4 regions of the Paenibacillus sp. SSG-1 genome follow, and region 2 is predicted to be linked to each of the others. Evidence: riboswitches for the same ligand, from Rfam matches in the RefSeq annotation. Region 2 holds a riboswitch; each other region holds the start of a gene.

Region 1 (3,205 bases), 1.3 Mb from region 2:
GCCTGTATACCTCCAGACTCCCGATTGGCAAAATCGCCTGCGGACTGCAGTTGGTGATACAATGGACATAGCATTCCTGAACACAAAGGAAACGATTACTCTATAAAGGATGACGCATCATGGATAAATCCCCTTCCCGCAATGTGCTGGGAGGCGCCCTGTGGATCAATCTCGCCAATACGGTGCGCATGCGGGAGCACCGGGTCACGGATATGCTGGAGGAGCCAGGTTATTTAGACGAATGGCTTCACGATAATGAATTGCACGGCTTGAACAATACCGCAGGGGCAGCTTCAGCTGTGCCGCGGGAAGACCTGCTGCCCGAACTGCTCCGTCTGCGCGGCGTGTGCCGGCTCGTTCTAGAAGACCTGGACCATGGCGGTACCTTGTCGGATGAGGCATTCGCCGCCATGGAGGCCGAAGCTTCGCGGTTAGACGTGGCGCTTCGGGCTGAGCGGGATGCGCAGGGCACCCCCCTTCTCATCACCTACGGGCAAACCGCCGTCCAAGGCGTGCTGTACCCCATCGTCCGCTCCCTCTTCGAGACGCTGGCAAGCGTATCTTCGGACCGCATCCGGATCTGCGAGCATGACGACTGCATCCTGCATTTTGTGGACACCTCTAAGAGCGGCAAGCGGCGCTGGTGCAGCATGGACACTTGCGGCAACCGCCATAAGGCGGCCGAATTTTATGCGAAGAAGAAGCAGCGCGGGAACTAAAATAAGCCTGGGATCGTCTGATGGACATCCCGGGCTTTAATCAAATGAGCCTGTTGCGTTGTTCACTGCCCTTGATTTATATGGCGGACACTCTCCAGTTTAGCTCCTTTGTCCAACGACTTGTAGGAGTATGTCGATAAGTACGTTTTTCCGACCTCTAACAAGTTCCAAGTGTTTTCATTATCGACTTTAATTTTAAACGCTCCTTCTTCTTTACTATGGGTTTTCTCGGCGACAATCCAGTATGTCGAGCCAATGAGCTGCTTATCGAGTATCGTTATGTCCCCTCCACTGGATGTTGGCCCGGTACATGCTGTCAACATACACATGAAAAGCCATGCTGCAATTATTTTTTTCAAGACCCTCTCCCCCGTTCCTGACTATTTCAATACCTAACGAAGCCACCAAGCAGCCTATCATTTATAAACAATGATGTTTACATAAAGTTGCCTTACACCTCGGATTTAAATGCTATAATAGCCTTAATTTAGGGCAAACCCATTACTTATAAGTACTATGAAAAGGAGCTTATACATATGGCTAATAAACGTTTGGATCATGTCGGCATCGTCGTACGGGATTTGGAGTCAACCATCCGATTTTATACCGAGATCGTGGGCCTGGAGCTGAAAGGCAGGCTGACACACACCAACGGCGTGTTCCAGCTGGCGTTTCTCGGCTTCGGGGGCAGTAACGAGACGGAAATCGAGCTCATTCAAGGCTACAGCTACGACCTGCCGGCTGAGGGCACGGTGCACCATTTTGCGATCCATGTCGACGATATTCAGAAGGAATTTGAGCGGATCCAGGCGCTCGACGGCGTGGAGCTGATCGATCAGGAAATCGTGACCCTGCCGAACGGATACCAATATTTCTTTATCTATGGTCCGGAAAAAGAATGGATCGAATTTTTCCAGAGATAATCTGGAATCGGGCGGATGTCTGGACACCCCCATGGGGATGGACTATAATATGGGAGGAAAACAACCCGAAAACCTTATAGAATCCGGGGTGCTGGAATTGGCCGGCTGAGATTGTATCCCTTCAAGATACTGACCCTTTTAACCTGATCTGGGTAATGCCAGCGTAGGAAACCGTTTGTCACGGCATACAAGCCGTGCTGATCTTGCGCATATGAAGCGTCCCGTTTACGGGGCGCTTTTTTCATTCATACTAGTGAAAAACGGGATTACGCCTTGCGAATGCTTCGATGATTCAGTCACTCAGATCGGCTTACGATTCTAAATATAACGGGGAGAGGGGATCACCGGTCGGTGCTTCCACAGAGAGAACAAGAACGGCCGGACATCAAAGGAGAGAGAAAGCCATGAAGAACAAATCCATCGGCCTGCTGCTGGTCTGCATGCTCGTACTGGCGCTTGCCGGATGCGGCGGCAGCCAGAACAATACGGGCGGCGGAGAAGGAACATCCGCTTCCGACACCACGGCAGGCCAGGACAACACCGCAGCGAAGCCGCTGAAGGACGTCAAAGTCGTCCTCGACTGGACGCCCAACACGAACCATACTGGGCTCTATGCTGCCAAAGACTTGGGCTATTATAAAGAAGAAGGCTTGAACGTCGAGATCGTGCAGCCGGGCTCCACCGGCGCCGACGCCATGGTCGCTTCCGGCAAGGCGCCCTTCGGCGTAAGCTATCAGGAGAGCGTGACCCAGGCCCGCACGCAGGGCGTGCCGCTCGTCTCGATCGCCGCGGTCATCCAGCACAATACGTCGGGCTTTGCCGCACCGGTAGACCGGGGGATCAAGACGCCGAAGGATTTTGAAGGCAAAACCTACGGCGGCTGGGGCTCCCCTGTGGAAGAAGCCGTCATGGGCTCCATCATGGAGATCGACAAGGCGGACGTGAAGAAGGTAAAAATCGTCAATATGGGCGACGCCGATTATTTTACCGCCGTGAAGCGGGACATCGACTTCGCCTGGATCTTCTACGGCTGGACCGGAATCGAGGCGAAGCTGCGCGGCGAGCCGCTGGACATGCTGTATGTCAAAGATTATTCCGATAAGCTGGACTACTACACACCGGTTCTCGTAACGAACGAGAAGCAGATCAAGGATGACCCCGAGCTGGTTAAAGCGTTTATGCGCGCGACCGCCAAAGGTTATCAGTACGCGATCGACAAGCCGGAAGAAGCTGCCAACCTGCTGCTGAAGGACGTGCCGGACCTCGATAAGCAGCTGGTGATCGAAAGCCAGAAATGGTTAAGTCCTAAATATCAAGACGACGCAGCCCGCTGGGGCGAGCAGAAGGAACAGATCTGGAAGGGCTATTCCGACTGGATGTACGATCACAAGCTGCTGGACAAGCCGCTGGACGTGAAGAGTGCGTACACGAATGACTTTTTGCCGGAACAATAAGCAGCACATAACCTAAGAGATACCGTAACCTATGAAGAGAGGAAGTAGATTCGCATGGCCAATACGCTGTTAAGCATTCAGGTGATCCCGAAGACGCCGGGCAACGAAG
Region 2 (3,205 bases):
GGAAATGCGGCCATTCGGCGTCGATGTCGTTGTGGTGGAGCCGGGTTCGTACGGAACGGCCATTTGGGACAAAGGATTTGCGCAGATGAGCGCCGCCGAGCGGTCACCCTACGAGCGGATGCTGAGCCAGGTGATGGCCTTTTCCCGTGACAACGCCGGCCAGCGCGGCGATCCGGCCGATGTGGCCCGGCTGATCGCGAGAATCGCACGTATGAACAAGCCGGCATTCCGTTATGCGCTGCCTGCCGGCACACGCTGGACGATGAAGGCCAAGCAGCTGCTTCCGGGCCGGTGGTTTCAGCGGATTATGCTCGCGCTCCTAAGCAAAAAAGGCTGAGCCGGATTCGCTTCCGGTTCAGCCTTTATGCGGGTGCAGCTGACCGAGCAGCTGGCCCATGCGGACATGATCTCCGGTCCGGAGGTCTGTCCGCGGGGTGAATGCGCCGTCCTGGATCAGCAGCACGACGGTCGAACCGAACTCAAAATAGGCGAGCGGGTCGCCGTTACGCCAGGAATTGGCGGTTTCGTCGTCGTAGCGGATGCTGCTGACATTCATGGCGCCGACTTTGACGACCGCGACTTCTCCCAGGGCTCCCTTGATATACGTTATCAGCCTCTCATTGCGGCACAGCACGGATTTCATCTGGGTCATGCCAAAATCATTGACCGGGTAGCACCGGCCCTTGATATGCTCGCTCTCCACTTTCACGCCTGTGATTGGAGAGTGGATCCGGTGATAGTCGGTAGGGCTGAGGTACAGCACAAAGACATAGCCATGTTTATATAACTCCAGGTGGGGAGAGAAATTAAGCAGCTCCGCCACCGAATAATCCTGCCCTTTCACGTTCAGAATCGTGCCTGAGGTGATTTCACCCATTGCGGTGATCTTGGCGTCGACGGGGCTCGTGAGTACGTGCTCGCCTTCGTGAATTGGACGCATGCCGGGCTTCAGCCGCCGCGAAAAAAATTCGTTGAGCGTGCGGTATTCATAGATTTCTTTCTCCGCTTCATGCGCCGGGATCTGATAGCTTTTGATAAACGTAGGGATGATCCCTCTGCTGAGTCGGCTGTGCGAGAAGCGTCCCATCATGGAAGAGAGCCACTTTCGCGAGGAGAGCTCTGTCATGAGCCGCAGTAATTTCTTTGTCATGCCTAATCTCCCTTCCATACGTGCCTGTAGCACTCTGAATATATTGACATAGAACGGCTACCAAATCAATATGCAACAAATCCTGAAAACCGCCCCGGAGAAAAATGGTATTGCCAATCCTTCGAGGATCATGTATTTTGGAATCAATACGGGCCCGACGTCGACTCATCGCGGCGAGGTGCCTGTTACACGGAATCGAACCCAAGCATCTATCGCTTTGGACGGCGATGGCTCCGGGACCAGGAGGCGGCGATGCCGCGCCTTGCGTTCATCTGTGTACATATGGGAATACGGGAGCTCGAGCGAATCGGGCTGAGAGTGCAGCTAATGAACCGCTGCTGACCGGGAATCTGATCTGGATAATGCCAGCGTAGAGAATTCAAGTCCTTTTATGGGCTTATTTGACGATCTCCCTCGCTTATCCAGGGGGTTTTTTTATTGCCCAATTTTGGAAAAAGAAAGGATGTTGTCAAATGAACAGCAGTACGATGCAGATGGATCGGCCGAAGGGGCTCAAGCTCAGCGACCTGCTCGTGACGATTCTGCTCTCCCTCGTGATCGGGGTGGTGTACCATTTTTGGGGTTCGGTGAACGACTTGTTCAAGCCGTTGTTTTTCCAAGCGGATGAGCTGATGTACGGCATGTGGTTCCTCGCTTCGACGCTTGCCGCGCTTCTGATCCGCAAGCCCGGCGTAGCCCTCCTGGCCGAGGTTGCCGCGGCTCACGTAGAAATTCTGTTCGGCAGTGAATGGGGCCTTCAGCTGGCGATTTACGGCGTGGCGCAAGGTCTAGCCGCGGAGCTGATCTTCGCCCTGTTCCGTTACCGCAAATTCTCTATGGGGGTAGCAGCGCTGGCCGGCATGGCTTCGGGATTGGGATCATTCCTGGTGGATGTGTACTACGGCTACGTCACGGACTATACGACATGGATGATTGTGTTGAAGTACGTGATGCGGTTAATCAGCTCGGCGGTACTCGCAGGGTACCTCGCGTATGCCCTGACCAAAGCTTTGGAAGCAACCGGAGTAACCCAGCTGCTCCGGCCGGTGACAGCCAAGGATTATGAAGCGCTCGATCATGACTGAGACTAACCGGGGTATCGCGACGATGCAGCATTCGGCGGTGCATGAGACGGGTCAAGGAGCGGATCAAAGGACGGATCAAGGGAGCGGGCAAATTGCCGTTTCGGTAACGGACCTGCGCCTGAAGTTTCCGGGTGAGAAGGCGTTCGTGTTCAAGGATGTTTCCCTGTCCGTGCCGGCCGGGGAAAAGGTGCTTCTGCTCGGCCCAAGCGGATGCGGGAAATCGACGCTGCTGCAGGTGCTCGGCGGGTTGATTCCGGCGGTCATTGACGTTCCGCTCAAATATGCGGACATTCGGAAGCCCCGCTCGTGCGGGTATGTATTTCAGGACCCGGATACTCAGTTCTGCATGCCGTATGTCGATGAGGAGCTGGCGTTTGTGCTGGAGAACCGCCAAGTAGCCAGGGAGGATATGGTGCCGCGGATGCGGGAGGCGCTCGGACGGGTCGGCCTGGACCTCGAAGAGCTGCACACTCCGATTGAACGGCTGTCCCTGGGGATGAAGCAGCGGCTCGCGCTCGCTTCGGTCCTTCTGCTGGAACCGGAAGTGCTCCTGCTGGATGAGCCCTCGGCGCTGCTGGACCCCGAGGGGAGACAGCAAATTTGGGAGGCGGTTCGCGGTGTATCGGCCGGACGGACCGTGCTGATCGTCGAGCACCGGATCGAAGAAATCGTGAACTGGGTCGACCGGATCGTTCTGTTCGCGCCGGACGGAAGCATTCTGGCCGACGGCAAGCCGTCCGAAATCTTCACGGCGTACCGCCGGACCCTTCAGGAAAATGGCATTTGGTATCCCGGCGTTTGGGAGGATTATATCCGTCACCGGGATACATGGAACAGCGGCCTGGTGCAATCCCCGCAGCAAGGTGCGGACTTGGCGGCGCCGGTCCTCTCCTTGCGGGGGTTTGTCGGTCTCCGCGGAGATGCGCCGGCGATTATGGTGGAAGAGGCGGAGGTATATGCCGGCGATTTT
Region 3 (3,205 bases), 2.5 Mb from region 2:
GATTCGTCATGTCCGCCCTTGATCACAACCATCGCCGGACCGTAAGCCGCGATGCGGTAGGCCGCCTCGCAGCGTTCCTCCATCGACCGGATCGCCATCCCCGCGAGCACTTCCGCCTCCGGAATGTTCGGCGTGACGACAGCAGCCAGCGGCAGCAGCTTGTTCTTCAGCGCGTCTACCGCGTCCTGCTGCAGCAGCCGCGCGCCGCCTTTGGCGACCATAACCGGGTCGACGACCACATTCCTCCAGCCAAAAGCGGCTATACGTCCTGCGACGGCCTCAATAATATCCGCGCTGAACAGCATACCGGTTTTGACCGCATCCACGCCGAGGTCGGTGCCCACGGCATCCATTTGTTCAGCTGCCGCAGCCGCAGGAAGCGGATAAACGCCTTGTACCCCGAGTGTGTTTTGAACGGTAATGGCTGTAATGGCCGACATACCGAATACGCCGAGCTCCTGGAACGTTTTGATATCCGCCTGGATGCCTGCCCCGCCGCCGCTGTCAGAACCGGCTACCGTCAATGCTTTCGAGATGCTCATTGCACAAATCCCCTTCCTGCCGACTCCAGAAGAGCGGTAATGGTTCCTTCCTCCAGCGGATGCCGGTCCATTACAGACAACGCGTCGAGGAAAGCGATTTGGAAGCTTCCCGGCCCCTCAAAGCCTGCCCGCTCAAATGCCCGAACGGCCGCTTCACCGTAGTACGCCAAGGCGGCCGCGCCGGCGGACAGCAGATCGGATTCGACTGCTCCAAAGGCGGCGATCACCGATGTCAGCAAGCAGCCGGTTCCGGTGACTTGGGTCAGCATCGGATGTCCGCCCCGGATCAAGTATCCTCTCGTTCCGTCGGTGATCACATCTTCTTGCCCGGTAATGGCGACGAGCGTCCCCAGACGGTGTGCCGCCCGTGCCGCCAAGTCGGCGGGAGCGGATTCCCCGGCCTCCCCTGCGTCGACGCCTTTTATCGCGCCGGATTCACCAATGAGATGGGCAACCTCCGCTGCGTTGCCCCGAACCAGTGATACGCGGACCTCGCGCAAAATCCGCAGCGCAGCCTCCGTGCGAAATGCGGTCGCTCCCGCGCCGACGGGATCCAGGAACACCGGAACGCCATGATCATTAGCCGATCGGCCGGCGATGATCGCCGCTTCCACCAATTCGCTGCTCAGGGTTCCGAGATTCAGGACGACGGCTTGGGCGCCCGGAGCCATATCGGCCACCTCCTCTTTGGCATAGGCCATAACCGGGGAGGCGCCAAGGGCAAGCAGGCCGTTGGCCGTAAAGTTGGTCACGACCACATTCGTTATGTTGTGAATGAGCGGACGCTGCTCTTTTATCCGTAAAGGAAGCTGGATGAGTCCGGACGGAAACATATCGGCGGTCATCGTCCCACCCCTTCCGCTGCAGCCAGGGAAACCGGCCAATCCTCAAGCGTAAACGCCATATCCCAGAACATGTACTCCAGCTGACAGCTGGTCAGAAAATGCTCCATCAGCCGTTTTTTTCTTGCGGGAGGAAGGCCCTCCGCCCATTCGTCGAGCAGCTGCCGCAGCTGTACCGTCACGCCGCTTTCCCGGTCACCGTAAAAGTGCATCCATTCATAAAACGGATGGGATTTCTCCGGCTGGACTTCCTCCAGAAGACGTTGGCCGATTTCCGTATAGGTCCACGGGCAAGGTAACAGCGCAGCTACAATATCTTCTAGTCCCCCCTCGTGGGCGACGTTCAGCATATGCCGGATGTAATGATTGGCCGATGGAGCCAGCGGATAGCCTTGCAGTTCCTCATATGCAACACCGGCGACATCACAAAAGTTTTGGTGGGGATGCGTTTCGCTGTTCAAAATAAACGAAATCTGTTCGTTGAAAAGCGCGGTCGTCTGCCGGCAATCGCATCGGGATATGGCAATGCCATAGATCCGGATGTAGGCATTTAGATATTCAAAATCCTGCTTCACATAGTGAATCAGCTGCTCCTTGGACAATGTACCTTCCGCAATCCCCCGTACAAACGGATGCTTGAAAATCGCTTGATAAATAGGATCTGCCGCGTGTCTCAATTCTTCGGTAAAACGGGCCATGATAATGCACCTCCGTTAATTTTGACGAAAATCGCATGTCGGGGCGCGGGGGAGCCAACACAAAAAAGCCGCCCCGAAATGGAGCGGCCGCTATTTGCAGTGTCATCCTGAATGTAGCTCATCAAGAAAGTTGCGTATGTAAAGGCCTGCTCCACTTCCCTCCGCCGGTATTAACCGGATCAGGTTCAAAGGGTCCAAGCGATCGCTTGTCTCAGCTGCCTCCGCAGCTCCCCTAGTGGATTTTCGTATGATATTTTACAAGTTCATGAATAACTGTAGCTCCGTTTGCCGGTGTTGTCAAACAAAAAAAGCTGCTGGCGGGATACCGGGAAAAAGCTTGTCGATCGTTTATGCGGATCTCCTTCCACCTTCAAGTGTTTATCTTTTCAACGCGTAAGAAAGGATCATCTCGACGATGACGACAGCAGCATAAATGGCAGCGGCCGTTCGATAACCTGATCCGTACAGCGCAGCCGCGGCCAGTCCGAATACGATCAGCTGCAGCACAGCCCGGACGGGAAGCGTCACCGGGAAGGTCGCTTTCGGTGCGACATACATGCCCCAAAAAACAGCAACAACGACCGGCGAACCTATTCCTGCCACGATACGGATCCACAAGGCGGTATCCAGTTTAAATCCCCACAGGCAAAAGGCTGCCAGTGCGCACAGCTCCATTAGAAAAAAGATAAGGTCGATCACAATCATTGCCAAACCCTCCGTTTTGGGCCGGTCAGGGCCTTTGGAATGAAGCCATTCTCAGAGTAAAATTATGCCGATTGTTTCTTGCCTACCGCAGCGACTCTTCCCCTCTCACTCCGGCTTGTGGGCTTTCACAATTAAAAAATGCGGGTGATGCAGAATCCGCTGGTAGAAGTCGGCCGACTCCGGCAGCCGCTCCAGAAACTCGGGAACCGGCCTTGGTTCGACAAGCCGGTCCAGTACAAACCAGCTTGACGTCATATTGACGATTTCCTGCAGGGGTCTGCGGAAGAACGTTACTTCAACGCTGCCTGCCTCTTTCTTCGTCCACCGGTCTACAAGCAGCTCCCGTACAAAATAATCCGGTCTCTTAAAAACGGTAAAGTCCATAAACGGATGGTGCACCGAAAACAATAACGTTCCT
Region 4 (3,205 bases), 4.2 Mb from region 2:
CCGCATCTACGATGACAGGGACCGACAGCTCCTCCACGATCAATCCGAGATGGTACGGATTCAGAATGCCGAGGCCGGTCCCGATGGGCGCTGCACCGGGCATCACCGCGGCTGCCCCTGCCTCCTCCAGCTTTTTGCAGATTACCGGATCGTCGGAGATATACGGCAGTACCGTAAAACCTTCCTTGACCAATATTTCCGTCGCTTTTAACGTTTCAATCGGATCGGGCAGGAGCGTGCGCTTATTGGCACTAATCTCCACCTTGATCCAGTCGCTGAGTCCCGAAGCCCGCGCCAGCCGGGCTATCCGGACCGCCTCTTCGGCCGTTGTCGCCCCGGACGTGTTGGGAAGGTAGATGTATTTCTGAGGCTCCACATGCTGCAAAATCGAATCATCCTCCACCGAATCGAGATGGATCCGGCGGATAGCGAACGTCAGCACCTCGGTTCCCGAAGCTTTGATCGCCTCCATCTGCACATAAGGATCGGGGAACAGCCCGGTCCCCAAAAACAACCTCGACGACAGTTCCTGTCCGCCAACCTGCCAATTATCTCTGCTCATTTTTCCCTTCAACCTCCCGCTACGAAATGGACCAGCTCCAGCTTCATTCCAGGTACAACCGGAGTCGTCTCCCACTGCTCGATCTTCAGCACCTGTCCGTCCGCTTCCACCATGACCGGCCTGCCGGACAGCCCCAGCAGGCGGAGGACATCGGCTACCGTCTCGGCCGCCAGCTCCCGCTTTGTTCCGTTAATGACCAGTTCCATCCGCCGCTCCTCCTCTACCTTCAAGCTTGTGAATGAACGCCCGGCATACCGCTTCCGGGTCAGGGCTGCCGACGATCTCGCTCACCGCGCAGACGCGGCTCGCACCGGCCCGGATCACTTCGTCCACGTTGCCCAGCTTGATGCCGCCAATCGCCACAAACGGGATCTTGATGATCCCGGCGACTTCCCGAACGTACGAAAGACCGACCGGATCCACCACATCGGCTTTCGTAGCCGTCGCATAGATTGGCCCGACGCCGATATAATCCGCCCCTTCCGCTTCGGCGAGCTGCGCTTCTGAAATCGCATGGGTGGATATGCCGATGATCTTGGAGCCGACAAGCTTTCTGGCTTCCGCGATCGGCATATCGCCTTGACCGAGGTGAATCCCGTCCGCGTCCACCTCCATCGCGATATCAACGTGATCGTTCACGATAAAAGGAACGCCGTAGCGGCGGGTCAGCTCCCGCAGCTCCGCCGCCTTGCGCAGCAGCTCCTCTCTTCCGCTTGTTTTGTCGCGGAATTGAACGATGTCCGCGCCTCCCCGAATGGCTTGCTCCATCACGTCCACCAGCCGGCGTCCCGGATGGAACGTCTCGCCGGTAATCGCATACAGACGAAAATCGACCATGACTGCTTCTCCTCTCTTCCCTTTGCCTTTCCCTCCATTTCATGCCGGCTTCTATCATCGCGAAGGGTAAGCCCTCGCCCTTGCGAAAGCGCCCTCTTACCCGGTTAACACAAAAAAACCATTCGAGAAATACACGAATGGCACCGCAATTCGAATGATATTCTCTACGCCAGCATTACCTGGATCAGATTAACGGTCCGCAGCATAAGGCTGCCATCTCAGCCGGACTTCATCCAGCACCCGCATTCCTATTTAATTTCACAACCACTATAGCCCAAACTGCTGACTTTTGGCAATAGCCAGAGTGAGATCACCCGCATCGGAACGCCTATCTCATCCATAGCAGCGATTCTCGCAAAATTTCATATATTTGGGTGCGGCAAACTTCTTATTTTATCTCTTGCGTCATCACATATCGTCCCCGCCCGTGAATATAAATGTTTAACAAGCCAAAGTTTGTGCTGAGTATGGGAACATGGGAGGTGCCTGAACATGCCATCAGACGATCATTCGCTGTTTGTGGTGTCCAAGGAGGACTGGTCACTGCACCGGAAAGGGTACCAGGATCAGGTCCGCCATCAGGAGAAGGTTAAGGAAATCATCAAGCAGAACCTGCCCGACCTGATCACAGAAGAAAACATCGTGATGTCGGACGGTAAGCAAATCATCAAGGTACCCATCCGGAGCCTCGATGAATACCGTTTCATTTATAACTACCAGAAGCAAAAGCATGTCGGCCAGGGAGACGGCGACAGCCAGGTGGGAGACGTGCTGGGCAGGGATCCGGTGCAAAAGCCGGGTCAAGGCGAAAAAGCCGGCGACCAGCCAGGCCAAGACATTATGGAAGCCGAGATCAGCCTCGAAGACTTGGAGAACATGCTGTTCGATCAGCTGGAGCTGCCGAATATGAAGCCGAAAGAGCAGCAGGAAGTCGAAACCGAATCGATCACGTTCAACGACATCCGCAAAAAAGGCATGCAGTCCAACATCGACAAGAAGCGGACGATCCTGGAAAATCTGCGGCGCAACGCCACCAGCGGCAAGCCGGGAATTCACCATATCAGCCCAGACGATCTGCGTTACAAAACGTGGGAGGACGTCGTCGTTCCCCATTCCAGCGCGGTCATCATTGCGATGATGGATACGTCCGGGTCCATGGGCACGTTTGAGAAATACTGTGCACGCAGCTTCTTCTTCTGGATGACCCGCTTCCTGCGCCGCCAGTACGAAAAGGTCGACATCGTCTTTGTGGCCCACCATACGGAGGCCAAAGAAGTCACCGAAGAGGATTTCTTTACCCGGGGCGAAAGCGGGGGCACGATCTGCTCGTCCGCCTACCAGAAAGCGCTGGAAATCATCGACCGGCGCTACCCGCCCGCCAAGTACAATATTTATCCGTTCCATTTCTCGGACGGCGACAACTTGACTTCCGATAACGAACGCTGCGTGCGGCTGATTGGCGAGCTGCTTAAAGTCAGCAATATGTTCGGTTACGGAGAGGTCAACCAGTACAACAGGAGCAGCACGCTGATGTCCGCGTACCGGAATATCAAACTCGATCAGTTCATGTATTACGTCATCAAAGAAAAGGGCGAAGTCTACCAGGCGCTGCGTACGTTCTTTAAAAAGCAGGAAGGCGCACTGACCTAAGCCGAAACACCGCCTCATCAAACGCAAAGTTACGGCATATAAAAAGGTCGTTGTCCCGTTACGCTGAGTAACCGACAACGACCTTTTTGCATGGCCGGGTGACCTCTATATAGCATGACCCTCGATGTGCAGCCTTTTTCCCATAGTCGACTGATC

The links. A riboswitch is a leader RNA that binds a small molecule or an ion and turns the genes downstream of it on or off. The one in region 2 is predicted to bind thiamine pyrophosphate.
Region 1: linked by a shared signal. The riboswitch ahead of BCV73_RS26980 (ABC transporter substrate-binding protein) and the one ahead of BCV73_RS21210 (ECF transporter S component) in region 2 are both predicted to bind thiamine pyrophosphate.
Region 3: linked by a shared signal. The riboswitch ahead of tenA (thiaminase II) and the one ahead of BCV73_RS21210 (ECF transporter S component) in region 2 are both predicted to bind thiamine pyrophosphate.
Region 4: linked by a shared signal. The riboswitch ahead of thiE (thiamine phosphate synthase) and the one ahead of BCV73_RS21210 (ECF transporter S component) in region 2 are both predicted to bind thiamine pyrophosphate.

What each region holds. Positions count from the first base shown of each region.
Region 1 covers NZ_MBRK01000001.1:5,880,612-5,883,816, forward strand. The annotation lists gene BCV73_RS26960 (MBL fold metallo-hydrolase) at 1-106, shown strand, start outside; gene BCV73_RS26965 (CGNR zinc finger domain-containing protein) at 120-719, shown strand; gene BCV73_RS26970 (hypothetical protein) at 782-1,078, opposite strand; gene BCV73_RS26975 (VOC family protein) at 1,256-1,642, shown strand; TPP riboswitch at 1,717-1,829, shown strand; gene BCV73_RS26980 (ABC transporter substrate-binding protein) at 2,047-3,096, shown strand; gene BCV73_RS26985 (thiamine-binding protein) at 3,151-3,205, shown strand, end outside.
Region 2 covers NZ_MBRK01000001.1:4,570,341-4,573,545, reverse strand. The annotation lists gene BCV73_RS21220 (SDR family oxidoreductase) at 1-337, shown strand, start outside; gene asd (archaetidylserine decarboxylase) at 356-1,150, opposite strand; TPP riboswitch at 1,431-1,544, shown strand; gene BCV73_RS21210 (ECF transporter S component) at 1,624-2,235, shown strand; gene BCV73_RS21205 (ABC transporter ATP-binding protein) at 2,228-3,205, shown strand, end outside.
Region 3 covers NZ_MBRK01000001.1:2,064,777-2,067,981, reverse strand. The annotation lists gene thiD (bifunctional hydroxymethylpyrimidine kinase/phosphomethylpyrimidine kinase) at 1-542, opposite strand, end outside; gene thiM (hydroxyethylthiazole kinase) at 539-1,387, opposite strand; gene tenA (thiaminase II) at 1,384-2,082, opposite strand; TPP riboswitch at 2,222-2,326, opposite strand; gene BCV73_RS09745 (YrdB family protein) at 2,461-2,787, opposite strand; gene BCV73_RS09740 (class I SAM-dependent methyltransferase) at 2,893-3,205, opposite strand, start outside.
Region 4 covers NZ_MBRK01000001.1:385,758-388,962, reverse strand. The annotation lists gene BCV73_RS01980 (thiazole synthase) at 1-562, opposite strand, end outside; gene thiS (sulfur carrier protein ThiS) at 571-768, opposite strand; gene thiE (thiamine phosphate synthase) at 752-1,399, opposite strand; TPP riboswitch at 1,544-1,653, opposite strand; gene yhbH (sporulation protein YhbH) at 1,892-3,049, shown strand; gene BCV73_RS34710 (hypothetical protein) at 3,155-3,205, opposite strand, start outside.